Regions from separate parts of the Pseudoalteromonas mucoides genome, predicted to be linked through region 2. Evidence: predicted binding sites of a transcription regulator. Region 2 holds the regulator's gene; the other holds the start of a gene.
The links. The regulator sigma-54, encoded in region 2, starts transcription at its own class of promoters, with help from an activator protein. The targets are predictions, from matches to a motif close to GTTGGCACGNNNNTNGNNT.

Region 1 (8,287 bases), on a different contig from region 2:
ATTGTAGCCTAGCGGTAGTAACAGTTTATCAAGGTTTATCTTCTGATTTTCTTGAAATTTGGCGGCAATAGTTTGTGCTGTATATAAACTTAGCTCTGGTTTATCGAGCAACAATGCTCGCCAGTGTTTAAGCTCAATTAAGTTGTAGCTAACATCACTAAAACACGTAACTGTATAGATACATGGATTATTATTAAGTGCTTCAATTTCACCAATCAAAGTATTGTTACAATCTAGTTGGCCTAATAATAGGCGCCGACCATTACCCACATCATAGCTAAACGATATAGTCCCGCTTCTGACCAAAACTAATTTGCTCAGAGGTTGATCTTGATGGATCAGTACTTCTTTTTTTGATTGCTGATAGCGACTACCTGCAAATGTTAAAAGTTGATCAACCAAATAACTAGAAAAATGATATTGAAACATCAAGTATGCTCTTCGGACAATTGTCCTATTTATTACACCTTAATGACGGTAGCATTAAGACTCTAAGAATTTACGCTAACTTACTAACCTGTTTTGAGTCATTATGACCAAAATAGGTTTGATACCTTTATATCCCGTGTAATGATTATTAAAGTAAGCCTTTTGAGGTTACTTTGGGTTTTGAGTAAGTTAGCTTTTTTATACCGCGATTACACTGTTTCATAGAGTGTAAAATAGCATTACCTATAATGCTAACCTAAAGTATTGGAGAGAACAAATGAGTTGGGAATATTTAGGTTATATTGCCTCGGCTTTGCTTGTTGCCTCTCTTACTATGAGCGATGTTGTAAAGCTACGCTGGTTTAATTTAGCAGGCTGTGTTGCATTTACTTTTTACGGTATTGTGATTTCAGCTTGGCCGGTGGCAATTACAAATGGTGTACTTACTTTTGTTAATGTTTACCATTTAGTTAAGTTGAGTCAGCAAAAGTCAAAACCAGCAGAGTAGTTTTTATTCTGCTGAATCGGTTTTTTTGTATTTCAGCTCGCCGGCAATCCAGGTTTGATCAACCTCGATTTTAAATATATCTTCAATCGGTACTTTAAAGTAATCTTTATCGATTAAAATAAAGTCAGCCCACTTTCCTTGCTCTAAGCTTCCTAATTTAAATTCTTGATGCGCAGCGTATGCAGCACCTAATGTAAAAGCATCAAGTGCTTCTTCACGTGTTATTGTTTCGTCTGCACGCCAACCATTTTTAGGTAATTGATTATGATCCATTCTAGTTATGGCTGAATATAGCCCATTAAACGGGTTTGCTAACTCAACAGGGTAGTCTGAGCCAGCGGCGACTACAGAGCCCTGTTCTAAAAAGGTTCGCCACGCATAGGCGCCAGCCAGTTGTGAGTCAGTTAGCCGTTGCTCTGCCATGTGCATGTCAGAGGTGGCATGCACAGGTTGCATTGAAGGGATAATCTTTAGTGTTTTAAAGCGTGGAATATCAGTTGGGTCCACTATTTGTGCGTGCTCAATTCGGTTTCGTAACAGAATTCCGCCGGTTTTTTTAAATACATTTTCGTAGGCATTTAACACAATTTGATTCGCCTTGTCGCCAATCGCATGGGTATTTGCGCTAAAGCCACTTTCAAAGCTAAGGGTAAAAAGCTGCTCTAACTTTTGTTGATCTTCTAGCATCAAACCTTGATGGTTTTTTCTATCGGCATAATCAGCAAGTAGTGCTGCCCCTCGGCTACCAAGGGCACCATCAGCGTATATTTTTACACTGCGAATTGACATGTAATCATGCAAGTCTTTGTAGCGTCCAGCTTTAAGCATGGTTTCAAGCTCTGGGGACGCTGCACTTAACATAGCCACAATACGCAGTGGTAACGTGCCTTGCTCAGCTCGTTGTTTATAGATCTGCCATGTTTGCTTATCGATACCTGCATCATGAGTAGAGGTAATACCTAAGCTTAAAAGGTGCTCCCCAGCCATGTCCAGGGCTTGATTGGTCGATTGCATGGAGCTTTTAGGAATGACTGCATTGATTAAACTCTCTGCTTTATCGATAAAAATACCACTTGGCGAGCCTGAGGCTGTTTTGATAATTTCGCCACCTTCGGGAGTCAGTGTACTAGCCTTAATACCAGCAAGCTCCATGGCTTTACTATTGACCCATATTGCGTGCCCGTCAACGCGAGACAGTATAACGGGTTTGTTTTTAACGATTAGATCTAAATCAGCAGCCGTCGGGAATTGTTTGTTAGGCCATAATTCTTGATTCCAACCGCGACCGATAATCCAGCCTTGCTTATTTTTGGCAAAGCTTGCTAATTTAGTCTGAACACTTTTAATAGAGTCACTACCGCGTAAATCGAGTTGTGATAAGTTTTTCCCAAGACCAATAACATGGCCATGTGCATCTATCAGACCTGGCAGTAATGTTTTTTGCTGTGCATCAAACGCGGGGGCGCAAGGAAAGCTATTTTTTAGTTCATCGTTACCTGTTTTAACAACCTTGCCATCTTTTATTACAAGCGTACTAAATTGTTTTAATTTACCTTTGTAGGTCGGAGTATAGCCATTTGCGTTATAAATTACCGTCGTATCAGCCAAAGCAAACAAAGGAGTTAAAAGTACTATTGCAAGTAAGTGCTTCATTGTTAATTATCTTTTTAACGAGTGATTTATAAACACTATCAGAGAATGAACAACCAGCAAAATATTTAATAAATTATTATATAATATTCATGCTTATCGGCTATGCTTATGAATTAACGTTAAAATAATGAATAAGTCGGAACTAGCATGAAACTCAACGAACTGGCAATGCGCAGTAAATTTATTTTGTTATCTGCCATAATTTGCATTATTTTTATTATTGCAATGATATTTATTAAGGTTGCAAATAATCAAATCGCAAATGGGTTTGATAGATTTTACCAACATAATTTTATGGTAAGTAAACTTAGTGCTGAGCTTAAAGAAGCTCAAGACGGCATTATAGCCGATATTCGTGGTTTACAAGTCGTATATTTATTAGGGCTTAATGAGCAAGCACCTGAACTACTGGGTAATATAGACAATAATATCGTGAAGACAGGCCCTTTAATTGAGCAAATCAATCAGGTGTATACCGGTGATGCAAGCTTATTGATAAAGTTAAAAAACCACTCAACGCGTTATGAAGCTGCCGCTCTGAACTTTAAACAGGCAATGGAGTCATCGTCAGATAATAAGGCTGAATACTCAATTTATCGTGAATTTGTTGATTCGCACTTAGCTTTGACAGAATTTTTCGAACGCTTTGAACAGGCCAACACCGCACAAGTTCATCAGTCGCAGCAGGCGGCGCAAGACTCTATTAGTTTTGCCAATAATATATTTTACCTATCAATTGTTATTGCTATCGGCTTAGCTACTTTGTTTAGTCATATTTTGTCGCAAAAAGTTGTGCAAGGTTTAACCGTCGTAAGTCAAAGCGCACATGCTTTGCAACGCGGTGAGTTAGATCAGTACTCAGCGGTTGCCGGTGAAGATGAGGTGGCTGATTTGAGTCGAACACTTGATGCAACAATTGCTCATTTAAATACTACTTTGATTAGCATTTATCATAGCGTTGGAGAAGTTAATAATCACAGCAGTGAGTTACTTACCGCAAATACGCAAATTCAAGGCGCTACTTCTGAAGTTTCTGACCATACAACTCAAGCGGTTACAGCGATAGAAGAGTTATCAGTAACGAGTAAAAGTATAGCGGTTAATACGGCTGAGTCTGCAACGGCTTCTGATGGCATGATGAAACTTGCTAGCAGTGGCTTAGAGGCATCAGAACAAACTAAAGAAGCGGTAAGCCATTTACTTGGCACTTTAAATGACACATCAGAAGTGGTTGATAAACTACAAAGTGAATCCAGCAAAATTGAAACTATTTTGGATGTAATACGTAATATTTCAGAGCAAACTAACTTGCTTGCTTTAAATGCAGCCATCGAAGCCGCTAGAGCTGGTGAACAAGGGCGTGGATTTGCGGTAGTGGCCGATGAAGTACGAACTTTAGCACAGCGTTCTCACAGCTCAGTTAATGAAATAGAAACCATGCTCGGACAGTTACGTTCAGCCAGTCAAAATGCAGTGACTATGATGGCTGATAGTACACGTGTCGCGGCACAAGCCGAAGATAAAATGGATGAAAGTAATAGTTTACTTAAAGAAATCATGGAGATGATTAACCAAGTAAATGATCAAACACAACAAATTGCTACTGCTGCAGAAGAGCAATCTGCGGTGGCTGCGGATATTAGCCAAAACATGCATACTATTCATACCTTGACAGAGCAAACCGCAGAGATATCCCAGCAAACAGCAGAAACAAGTACTAAAACTGCACAGCAAAGTCAGTCTGTATTAGAGCAGGTGGAATACTTTAAATTAAGTTAAAGATAGATTAACCCACAGAGTTTTGGCTTTGTGGGTTATCTTTGTTTTGAACAAATGTGTTATTGGTTTAGGTAAACAGTAAATTCAGCTAGTGAAAGTCGGTTGTCTTTATCTGAATCATAGTTTTTAAAACGTGACCATAAAGCTGGATCTTTGGCTGACTCTGAACGAGTTAATAAACCATCTTCATTTCTGTCCAATGCTTTGAATTGTTCGGCTATGCGGTCACTTGTTGCAAAACTGCCACAACTGGTTGTGAGTAATGCCATTAAAAGAGTGTATTTAAGTTTATTCATACGGTTAATATAAGTTTTTAGTTAAAAATTGTTTAAACTCAAGTAAGGAAATTCGGTTATCGCGATCTTTATCCCAATTAGAGTAGCTGTTAAGTAGTTGCGGCTGAGGCTCTAGCTCTGCCTGTGTTAAAAAGCCATCCTTATTTTTATCTAAGTGATCAAACCTTTGCTTCACGTCAAGTGCCAAAGCGTTGAAGCTGAACCCTACTAGCAAGCTACAAAAAACCATTATGTTTTTCATAATTAATTCCTTTAATTGAGCTGTAAAGCAATAAGAGTAAAGCATTTGCCATAATTTAAGTCCCAACAATAAATCCATTTACACACTCCCTCCGGGATTATGGCAAATACTTTAATGCGGTTTAAATTTTGAACTGAGTAAACTCTTTTTCAGAAAGTACTTCATCTTGGTTTTCATCAAGATCACTAAATTGTTTAAATAAATCATCATTTTGTTTAGCTTCAAGTAATGAGATTACACCATCGGAGTCAGTATCTAGTTGGGCAAATCTCACGTTTAATTGAGACGCTAAAACCGAAGCACTAATAGCCAAAAGGAGCAACGAAAAAGCCGCAATTAATTGTTTCATAACACTATCCTTATTGAAGAAATTGTTTAAATTCGGCAAATGAAATCTGACCATTTTGGTCTTTATCTATTTGCTCAAAGCTTTCGTGTAACACAGCATCTTCAGAAGCTTCTCCCTCGCTTAATGTGCCATTGCCATCCTTATCTAGCTCTGCAAATGTGGCCTGTGCGTCTAATGCAAACACATTGCAGCTAAGTAAGGCACTTAAACATATTCCTAGTGATGTTATTACTTTCATTTGATTTCCTTATTAATAATGTCTCTGATTAAGATATAACAAGATCAGTGCCAAAATTAATAGCCCTTTAAAATCATAAGGTTAATTGATTTAAGTGTGAGTAGGTAAGAAAAATCTACTTAGTTGTGTGTCTTTTTTGCAACAGTCGTGAAGGTAAGTGGAACTTTTACTGAAAAAACAATATATTAGTTTGTCTCAATTTAGCGGCATTGCTTATAGAGCGGTTCAGTATCGTTTTATACAATATGTTTATAGACAAGGCTAATGCAACTGACAGGTGGTCATGGCTTGGGTATATTGATTCAGCTAGTGTATAAGTAGCCTAGTTAATAATAATGAGATTAGAATTTAGGAGTAATTATGCCAGCCTCGTTTGGACAAAAATATAAAGCAATTTTAGCGTGGCGACCAAACTTGATAGGGCAGTTTTTATTCAGTACCTTGCTTTCACTTCTCCCTTTATCGCTAGTTGTTATCGTATTTTTGAATGCGCTTAATAAACAACTCGCTGTAACCCAGAAAATAGTGAGTGATAACTACCAAATATCTAAATCCTTTAATAATCTTAAACAAGATCTTAATAGCCTAGAGCGTGCTACCCGACAAAATTGGGTGCTTAAAAGTGCATCATTAGATGAGTTAATAATTGATAAGTGGCAATCGTCGTTACAAAGTGTCGATGAGTTAACCTTTTTAAGCGTAGCAAACAACGATAAGCAGCAATGGCAAAAATTGTATGATGTACTCACCACCGCTCATCAAAAGCTAGTAACTGAAAACTTACAAGATGCTCAGCTATTTATACCTGTGAGCGAACTTATCGCACAGCAAACGTTATGGCTACGCGAACAAAACGAAAAAAAAATAATCGACAATCAACAGCAACTAAAGGCATTACAAAACTCATTTATTAACTGGTTAGTGGCACTTATACCGCTAACCTTGTTAGTGAGTGGTGGCTTTTTATGGCGTATAAGTGGGCGCTTAAAAGGCCTGACATCAGTTATTGATAAACTAGGACAAGGACATTGGCAGCAAGAAATCTCGGTGCAAGGCTCTGCAGAGCTTGTTGAATTAGGAAATAAATTACAGTGGGTACAAGCGCAACTGCATATGCTTGAACAGCAAAAAGACACTTTTTTACGCCATGTAACCCATGAACTTAAAACACCACTCGCTTCCATGGTGGAAGGCACTGATTTACTCAATGATGAGATTGTTGGGCCTATAAATGAAGAACAGCAAGCAGTACTTGAATTAATAAACCAAAGCATGGTGCGTTTACGTACTATGATAGATAGCTTACTAAGCTATAACGCAATTCGTACCAGTAAAGACAGTATTAATGAAATTGAGTTTTCTCATCTAATTAATAAAATAAATAACCATTTTGAGCACCGTTTACTAGCACGCGAACAAACGTTGAATTGGCAATCAAGTTTACCTACTCAACCTATAGCGGTGGCAGCTGAATTAATAGAAATGATATTGATACAATTAATTTCCAATGGCTTAAAGTTCTCCGATAGTGGTGGCTGTGTCAATATTGGATTATCTCAATCAGAAGGTAAATTAGTGATGGCGGTAAGCGACCAAGGTTGTGGTATTCAAGAGCAAGAAAAAGCGCAAATTTTTAGTGCTTTCTACCAAGGTAAAAATGCCAAAGATACCACGGTCCAAGGGAGTGGCTTAGGCCTAACCATTGTGAAAGAATCAGTAGAGCAATTAATGGGCACTTTAAAAGTAGAGCATAACGAGCCTAGTGGGTGTCGTTTCATTATTCAAATACCAATAAATAAAACGAGAGGAGTTAGCTAACATGGGCGTGCACTATAAAACCATCTTATTGGTTTGCATCACCAGTATTGGCCTGACAGGCTGTAAGTTAACAAATGAAGCTGCGTCGCAACAAGTAACGCAAACTAAATCAGACTCTACGGCCCTTACGCAACCGAGCGATGCATTACCAAACCCGAAGCCAAGACCAAAAACAGATCCTTTCTATCCGCCAGCTGATGTACTGATAGGTTGGCATGCAAAAGCGTGTGGAGGTTTTAAGGTTGCATCAGATAATAAGGACTTTGTAGGTGCAAAAGATATCCAGCAATTTTTTAATTTTAGCTGTAAAAATAATACCTTGGCCCCTGAAGAAGTGTTAACTAAGTTATTAAAACTTGATCAAGCATACTATTGGCCTGATGACATTAAACAATATTGGTGGTTGCAGAAACAGCAAATTAAACAGCAAATTAATGCGAAAAAACAACAACAGGCGTTGAGCGATAAAATGCAAGAAACCTTATCGTCATTAGCCACAATTGAGCAGCAACTGCTGTTACGCGAAGAAACCAAGGAGCAGTAATATTATGCCGACTCAATCACCTCAAAATGCCCGCGTTCTATTAGTTGATGATGATACTAGCTTACTTAAATTACTGTCTATTCGTATTGAATCTAAAGGTTACCAAGTCACAACCTGTGAAAGTGGTATGGCGGCGCTGCAATTACTTAAAAGCCATGTGTTTGATGCCGTTATTACCGACTTACGCATGGACGAAATGGATGGTATGGCCTTGCATCGTCAGTTGCAAAGCCGCTATCCAGCCTTACCCGTTATTATGATGACAGCCCATGGCTCAATTCCAGATGCAGTAGAGGCGACTAAACAAGGCATTTTTGCATTTATTACCAAGCCCGTTGATAAAGATGAGTTATTCGACAGTCTTGCAAAAGCTATTGAAATTCATGGCTTGAATGGTGAAGAACAAGCTTCAAGCAGCGCTATCGTAACCCG
Region 2 (8,287 bases):
GATAAGTGACAAGGATTGAGCATATCACAATGGGTAGGTGACAAGGAATGAACGTACCACAATGGATAAGTGACAAGGATTGAATGTATCACGATGGATGTGACAAGGATTGAACGTATCACGATGGATATGTGACAAGGATTGAATGTATCACGATGGATGTGACAAGGATTGAACGTATCACGATGGATATGTGACAAGGATTGAATGTATCATGATGGATAAGTGACAAGGATTGGACGTATCACAATGGATAAGTGGCAAGGATGAACAAATTACTTAGTAAATTGTTGTCGTAGTTTTAGAGTAAACAGGGAGATTGCTAGGATGGTATCCATTAAATCATAAGTGCATGCTTATCTAATTGAGAGCATGCACTTATGAACACGTCTAAAAACGATTCTATTAAATTTCGAAGAACCTAGATAAGTAACCAAGTCGCAGTACCTAAGAAGGCGAATATGCCAACAATATCTGTGATTGTTGTTAATACAACACTGCCCGCGAGCGCAGGATCAATTTTCATCTTTTTAAGTAGTAGTGGAATACTAGCACCCGCAATACCTGCAGCTACCAAATTCATAAACATAGCAAACGCTAAAACGCCACCCAGTTTAAAATCCCATTGCCAAATAGCAACGACACCGGCTATTAAGATAGACCAAACCATGCCGTTGATTGCACCAATTGCGAGCTCTTTTAACATTAAAAAGCGTTGGTTTGTTTGATTGATGTGACCCACAGCAATACCACGGATCACTAAAGTTAAAGTTTGGCTACCTGCTACGCCCCCCATTGAAGGCACTATACCGTTGAGTACCGCTAGGATCGGCAATATAGCCAAGGTATTTTCGAAAAAACTCGCTACAATAGCGGCCAGAAGCGCTGTTAATAAGTTTACACCTAACCACACAGAACGTTTCTTCGAGCTTTTTAAGACGGGAGCGAAAGTATCTTCTTCATCATCGAGACCGGCTAAGCTTAACAAGCTGTGTTCAGCGTCTTCACGGATAACATCAACGATATCATCGATTGTGATACGGCCAAGCAAATGGTCATTATCATCAACGACTGGTGCTGATATCCAATTGTGTCGCTCGAATAGTTGGGCAACTTCGCTTTCATCCATGGCGATTGAAATTGACTCACAGTCTTCATCCATTAAGTCACGAATAATTTTATCTGGTGGGTTAGTCAAAAGCGTTGTTAGTGACATAGCCCCGAGAAAACAATTATGTTTATCTACAACGTATAGATCATCGGTGCCTTCAGGCAGCTCTCCGCGTAGGCGTAAATAACGAAGCACCACATCAATAGTAACATCAGGACGAATTGTTACTGTGTCCGTATTCATTAGGGCACCAGCAGAGCGCTCTTGATATGAAAGTGCCTGAGTTGCACGTTCTCTATCTTGGGTATCCATAGCTCCAACAACATCTTGGTAGACGGTGTCTGGTAAACTACGTAACACCTCCCCAAGATCATCATGGCTCATGTCTTCTGTTGCCGCAGCTATGTGCTCCGGCTCCATTTGCGCGATGATACCTAATCGTACGTCTTCAGAAAGCTCCTCTAAAACATCACCTTGAACATCAGGATCAACTAATTGCCAGAGTAATTTACGGATCTTATGCGGGGATGATTCGAGTAATAGTGCTGTGTCACAAGGAGCTGTTTTTGCCAACATTCGCCTAACTTGAACAAATTGACCACTATTGAGTGACTTGGTCACTTGTTTTAGTTGTTGTAGTGGGTAATCTTGTTCAAAAGCTTCAGGCATTGGCGTCCTTAGGTTACAAATTTTATTGGGTAGGGCGATAGCAAAGTAGACTTTATATACTTGCTTATCTTTATTCAGTTTAACGCAATTTTAAAAATAAATCGCTATTCGTGCTCGTGAAAACGTTGTTCGATTAGCTCACCAATGGCCTCTAGTGCAGGCTTGGCATCCGGTCCTTCGCATACGACTTTAACTTCTTTGCCTTGACTGCTCTCAAGCAACATTAAAGCTAAAACGCTGTCTCCAGCGGCTTGTTTATCGTCTTGGTATAGGGTAATCGTCGCATCGAACTTCAGCGCGAGCTGGGCTAAAACGCTGGCAGCTCGTGCATGTAATCCTAACTTATTCTTTATTAAAAAAGTGTCTTCTAAATGCATATCAAAGCCTGTAGCAGGTATTATTCTTGTTCACGGTGGCGGATTTTTACATTGCTATGACTCATTGCAAAGCTCTCACCTATAGTTTGTGCTAGATAAACAGATCGGTGTTGACCACCAGTACAACCAATTGCAATTGTGAGATAGCTGCGGTTATTGCGCTCTAAATGCGGTAGCCAGGTTTGCACAAATGTTTGAATTTGCCATGTAAACTTCTGCACAATACTGTGGCTAGCTAAATAATCTTTTACTGGTTGATCTAGGCCTGTTAGTGGCTTTAGCTCAAGCTCCCAATGTGGGTTTGGTAAAAAGCGTGCATCGAATACGTAATCAGCTTCTTTAGGAATACCGTGCTTAAAACCAAAGGACTCAAAAGTGATAATCAACTTTTTATCTTTTTTTCCTAAGATTTTTTCGCGAATTGATTCAGCTAGTTGATGAACGCTTAAGTCAGTAGTATCAAGGATAAAATCAGCACGCGTGATCAATACATCAAGCAATACTTTCTCTTGCTTGATAGCCAAATCAAGGGGTAAAGAGTCTAAAGATAATGGGTGTAAACGGCGCGTTTCTGAAAAGCGCTTGATCAGTGTTTGGTCGTCACTGTCTAAATAAAATAAAGTCGGGTTTGCAAAGCCAGGTAAATACTCAAGGATGTCATTAAACTCTTCCTGTTCTTTTGGCAGATTGCGCACATCAATACTAACGGCTGTTTTATCATAGTTATCAGAAACGCTTCGTACGAGTGAAGGCAGCAAGTTCACAGGAATATTATCAACACAATAATAACCCAGATCTTCTAATACGCGAAGGGCAACAGATTTACCAGAACCCGAGCGCCCACTGATGATAATTAACTCCATGTAATGACTCCTTCACTTTCTTATGACTGCTCGACAATAACTTGGTATAAGTCGTGGTCTGATTTAGCGCTACGTAATTGTTTACAAAAATCTTTATCGTTAAGTTTATCAGCAATTGTGGCCAAGGTCTTTAAATGAAGTTGACTCTCACCATCAGGTACGATGAGTGCCACAAATATATCAACAGGACGATTATCAATCGCATCAAAATTAATGGGCGTTTCACTCACTAGTATCAGTGCTAATGGTGTATCAACACCAGTCATTCTACCGTGAGGTATAGCAATTCCACGGCCAATACCCGTGCTTCCTAGTTTCTCTCGATTAAGTAGCGAGTTAAGAATTTCTTGTTCTGAAAGGTGAGGGAGTTGTTCATGAGCCAACTGGCTAATAAATTCTAAAATTCGTTTTTTGCTATTAAAAAGGACCGCAGCTTTACTGCAGTCCTTACAAGTAAGTGAACTTAGTTTCATAATATTAGTGTCGAGCGTGCTTCTCTTTGTGTTTGATAACTTGACGGTCTAGTTTATCTATTAGGGCGTCAATCGCAGCGTACATGTCTTGGTGTTCTGTTGAAGCAAATAAATCAGCACCACTGAGGTGTATTGTGGCTTCTGCTTTTTGGCTTAGCTTTTCTACGTCTAAAATGACGTGCACGTTGTTTATATGATCAAAGTGCCTTTCAAGCTTTGCAAACTTATTGTGTACATAGTCTCTAAGTGAATCGGTAATTTCTACGTGACGACCAGTTAAATTCAGTTGCATAAGCATTTTCCTTCTTTGTTTTTTTACGCCTTAAATCAAGCTCTTTCTTTGATTTGACGGTGGAATAGCCAGTGACTCGCGATATTTTGCGATTGTACGTCTAGCTACTTTGATACCTTGCTCTGCCAATATATCTGCAATTTTGCTATCACTCAATGGTTTCGCTGAGTTTTCTGCGCTAATTAATTTTTTGATTAATGCGCGGATCGCTGTAGACGAACATTCCCCACCGTTTTCAGTGCTTACATGACTTGAGAAAAAATATTTTAACTCAAAAATCCCTCTTGGGGTGTGCATGTACTTTTGGGTGGTAACCCGTGAAATGGTTGATTCATGCATCTCGACCATTTCAGCAACATCGTTTAATACCATAGGGCGCATTGCCTCGGGACCATGTTCAAAGAATCCTTGCTGCTGTTTAACGATGCAGTTGGTTACTTTGAGTAATGTGTCATTACGGCTTTCTAAACTTTTTATAAACCACTTTGCTTCTTGCAAGTGGGAGCGAATAAATTGGCTGTCGCTACTCGATTTAACCGAGCGAGACATAGCTGCATATTGGCTGTTTACTCTAATTTTAGGCATGCTATCGGGATTTAACTCAACAACCCAACGGCCTTTGATTTTCTTTACTGAGACATCTGGAATAACGTATTCAGATTCTTCACGTACAATACTATCCGCAGGCTTTGGGTTTAGACTGTGGATGAGTGTCATCACTTCTTTAAGCTCATCTTCCTTAAGCTTAGTCTTTTTCATCAAAGTTCGGTAGTCGCGACTGGCTAATAAATCGATATGTTCAGTTAAAATCATTTTTGTTTCGCTAATCCAAGGAGTTGCGGGGTCAAATTGATTTAGTTGAATACATAAACATTCTTGCAAGCTGCGTGCGCCAATACCAATTGGGTCAAACAGTTGAATACGTTTTAGAACCGCCTGAACTTCATCAAGCTCAATTTCTTCTTCGTTATTATCTTTATTTAGGCTTTCAGCAATGTCTTCACAGCTTAAGGTTAAAATACCTGAGTCGTCGATAGCTTCGACAATGGCAATCGCAATCGCCTCGTCGGTCGGACTAAATGGGGTTAGCTGTAACTGCCACATAATATATTCATGCAAGGTTTCGGTTGAAGCCCCTTGATAAATAGATTCATCTTCAGGCATCGGGCCTGATGAGCTGGCAGGAGCGGCGCTCATGTACTCATCCCAGGTCACATCCATAGCCATATCGTCACTTACGGTGTCTTTATTAAGTGCTTCACTGCTTTCTTGTTCGTATTCGCTTGGTGTCTCATCGGCAGAAGCACTTACTGTGACGTCTTCGGTATCTTGTTTTTGTTCATTTTTGCCAGCCGTTTCGTCACTAAACTCTTGCTCTTCAACTTCAAGCAATGGATTGCTGTCGAGTGCTTCTTGAATTTCTTGCTGGAGATCCAATGTACTTAGCTGCAATAAGCGAATTGCTTGTTGCAGTTGTGGAGTCATTGTAAGTTGCTGGCCCATGCGCAGCTGGAGTGATTGCCTCATTTATCTCTAACAATCCTTTTATTGTGTTGTCATAATTTAGTTTAGCAGATAGTTAGCTGAGCGTTGCTTTATAGCCTAAATTGCTCACCCAGATATACATCGCGAACTGTTTGGTTGGCAAGTACATGCTCAGGAGTTCCTGATGCAATTAACTCCCCATGAGAAACAATGTAGGCTTTTTCGCAAACATCAAGGGTTTCTCTTACATTGTGGTCGGTTATAAGTACGCCGATACCACGGTTTTTAAGGTGCTCGATAATCTTCTTTATATCTAACACTGAAATGGGATCAACGCCAGCAAAAGGCTCATCTAACAGAATAAATTTAGGATTTGCGGCTAAAGCGCGCGCAATTTCAACTCGACGGCGCTCACCACCTGACAATGCCATACCTTGGCTGTCGCGAATGTGTTGAATGCTAAATTCATCAAGTAGGCTATCTAAGGCTTCTTCACGGGCTGTTTTGTTTAGCTCTTTACGGGTTTCTAAAATCGCCATGAGGTTTTGGTAAACGGTCAATTTACGAAAAATAGATGACTCTTGTGGTAAATAGCCAATTCCTAAGCGAGCACGGCTGTGCATGGGTAATAATGTAATATCGTTATCATCAATACTAATTTTACCTTTATCGCTGGGCACTAAGCCAACAATCATATAAAAAGTAGTGGTTTTGCCTGCGCCATTAGGGCCTAGCAGACCAACAATACTCCCAGCGCTAACTTCTAAGCCAACACTTTTTACAACTTGGCGGCCCTTGTAGCTTTTTGCTAAAAACTCGGCTTTTAATGTACTCATAGCTGGCCTTTTGATTTTTTGCTATCGACAGGTACTAAAATTGTATGCACGCGGTCATTTGAGTCTTCGCCTCTTTCAGCACTTATTAGTTGCTGTTCCATATCGTAGGTGATGCTTTTAGCGTTAATTTTTTGTCCTGCTTGGGTTACTTTCGCGTTGCCAATTAAAGTTAACAGGCGCTTTGCTACATCGTAACGAACTTCGTCAGCACTGGCGCTCATTAGGGTGCCATCGGCTTGTTTTTCTTCAAAGTATGCAGGTTTGCCAGTGGCCACGAGTAGCTGTTTGTTATCGCCTAAGTCTTCACGTTTATGTACTTCAAGGCGATCTGCTTTAATACGGCGGTTACCGTGGATAATTTCAACGTTTTTTTCAAAAATACCGACATTAGATTTAAGTTGAGCTTGTTGTTTATCGGCGCTGATTGAGACCTGATCGGCCGGTGGCATTGTATCTTGGGCAAAGCTCGAATATGCAATGAATAAGCTTGGTATTATAAGTAGGTTGGCAAGTTTATTGGTCATAATATATGGTTCGCGTATGGTTAATTAGTTCAATTACTTCGGCTTTTAAATCGGCTTGTAATCCGCGCCCAGTAATTTTTAAATTTGGGCCGACTAACTCGACTGGTTGCTCTGAACTCATGGTTTGAAGTTCAATATCAACTTGAATGTTATCGGCATTAATATGGTCTATCATGGCATTGTTTGTGAGGTTTTTCGCCGTCACATTGCCTTCTAAAACCAGCTGGTTATTTTCATACAATGTGGCTTCTGCTGCATTAATTTGCCACATTTGTTCTTGATTGTATAAAGTGAAAATAGGCTCTTCAAAGTAAGTGAACCCTAACTGCTGATATAATTCCATTTTTGCAGCGGTGACTTTGTGGCTTATTTTACCTTGCTCATCAAAGGCTGTTTGTTTTAAAGCCACAGCGGTGTAATCGGGCTTGGCAATAACATCTTCTTCAACGAGCTGCTCTATGTTTGTTTGGTTAAAATATGGATACCAAAGCCAAACCATACAGCTTATAAATAATACGCTTAAAACTAAACGCGCACTATTCATGAGCTGGTTCCTTCGCTGGTTAGCGATTTTTCGTTTTCAAGCATTAATAAATCAGTGAGCTCTCTTACAGCGCCAAACCCACCCGGTAGCATAGTGGTATAATGCGATACGCGTTTGATTAACGGGTGTGCATCGTTCACCGCTACTGCAAAGCCAACTTGCTCCATAACAGGAAGATCAGGGCCATCATCGCCAATATAGGCGATTTGCTCATCGGTTAAGCTCAGTTTATCTTTAAGCTCTTGATAGGCTTGCAGCTTATTTTCTTGGCCTTGATAAATATGTTGTACTGTTAGGCTAGTCATTCGCTGCTGAACTATCTGTGAATGACGTCCAGTGATAACAGCAACATCAAAACCGCTGTTGATTAGCGCTTTGATGCCAAAACCATCTTTGGTATTAAATGCTTTTAATTCTTCGCCTTGATTACCTAAGTAAATTCGACCATCAGAAAATACGCCGTCAATATCACAGATAAGCAATTTAATTTTTTTAGCGCGGGTTTGAGCATCTAAGCTCAGTGGCTGGTATAAGTCAGCAAATTGCATTTATAACACTCCTGCTTTGAGCAAGTCTTGCATATTTAGTGCACCAATGGGGTGACGATTTTCATCAATGACAATAAGACCGTTAATACGTTTACGCTCCATAATATTAAGCGCTTCGGCGGCAAGCATGTCCGCAGTTGCCGTGGTACACGAACGTGTCATGACTTCACTGATAAGTGTGCTATGTATATCGATACGTTGCTCTAAAATACGACGTAAATCACCGTCAGTGAACAAACCATTAAGTTGGCCAAGGTTGTTTACAATTGCTGTCATGCCTAGGCCTTTGGCTGACATTTCTATTAAAGCGTCTTTAATGCATTGGGTGTCTTTAATAATAGGCGTTGAGGCGCCATCATGCATTAAATCTTTTAAGCACAGTAATAAACGTTTGCCTAAACTGCCGCCTGGGTGTGATAGGGCAAAATCGTCGGCTGTGAAACCTCGTGTCTCAAGTAGGGCGACGGCTATTGCATCTCCCATTGCAAGTGTTGCTGTGGTGCTGGCTGTTGGTGCAAGGCCAAGAGGGCAAGCTTCTTTAGATACTTTAATGCATACATGAGCA

Region 1: the regulator sigma-54 is predicted to act here: its motif matches at 5,530-5,548, upstream of AAEU30_RS07405 (EF-hand domain-containing protein).

What each region holds. Positions count from the first base shown of each region.
Region 1 covers NZ_JBMMUC010000005.1:111,928-120,214, forward strand. The annotation lists gene AAEU30_RS07370 (Crp/Fnr family transcriptional regulator) at 1-429, opposite strand, end outside; gene AAEU30_RS07375 (uroporphyrinogen decarboxylase) at 707-937, shown strand; gene AAEU30_RS07380 (amidohydrolase) at 941-2,590, opposite strand; gene AAEU30_RS07385 (methyl-accepting chemotaxis protein) at 2,738-4,369, shown strand; gene AAEU30_RS07390 (EF-hand domain-containing protein) at 4,429-4,665, opposite strand; gene AAEU30_RS07395 (EF-hand domain-containing protein) at 4,670-4,906, opposite strand; gene AAEU30_RS07400 (hypothetical protein) at 5,028-5,255, opposite strand; gene AAEU30_RS07405 (EF-hand domain-containing protein) at 5,266-5,493, opposite strand; gene AAEU30_RS07410 (sensor histidine kinase) at 5,854-7,311, shown strand; gene AAEU30_RS07415 (hypothetical protein) at 7,313-7,855, shown strand; gene AAEU30_RS07420 (sigma 54-interacting transcriptional regulator) at 7,860-8,287, shown strand, end outside.
Region 2 covers NZ_JBMMUC010000013.1:16,770-25,056, reverse strand. The annotation lists gene mgtE (magnesium transporter) at 422-1,780, opposite strand; gene AAEU30_RS14580 (HPr family phosphocarrier protein) at 1,885-2,157, opposite strand; gene rapZ (RNase adapter RapZ) at 2,178-3,020, opposite strand; gene ptsN (PTS IIA-like nitrogen regulatory protein PtsN) at 3,041-3,493, opposite strand; gene hpf (ribosome hibernation promoting factor) at 3,498-3,785, opposite strand; gene AAEU30_RS14560 (RNA polymerase factor sigma-54) at 3,816-5,312, opposite strand; gene lptB (LPS export ABC transporter ATP-binding protein) at 5,381-6,106, opposite strand; gene lptA (lipopolysaccharide transport periplasmic protein LptA) at 6,103-6,630, opposite strand; gene lptC (LPS export ABC transporter periplasmic protein LptC) at 6,620-7,174, opposite strand; gene kdsC (3-deoxy-manno-octulosonate-8-phosphatase KdsC) at 7,171-7,722, opposite strand; gene AAEU30_RS14535 (KpsF/GutQ family sugar-phosphate isomerase) at 7,723-8,287, opposite strand, start outside.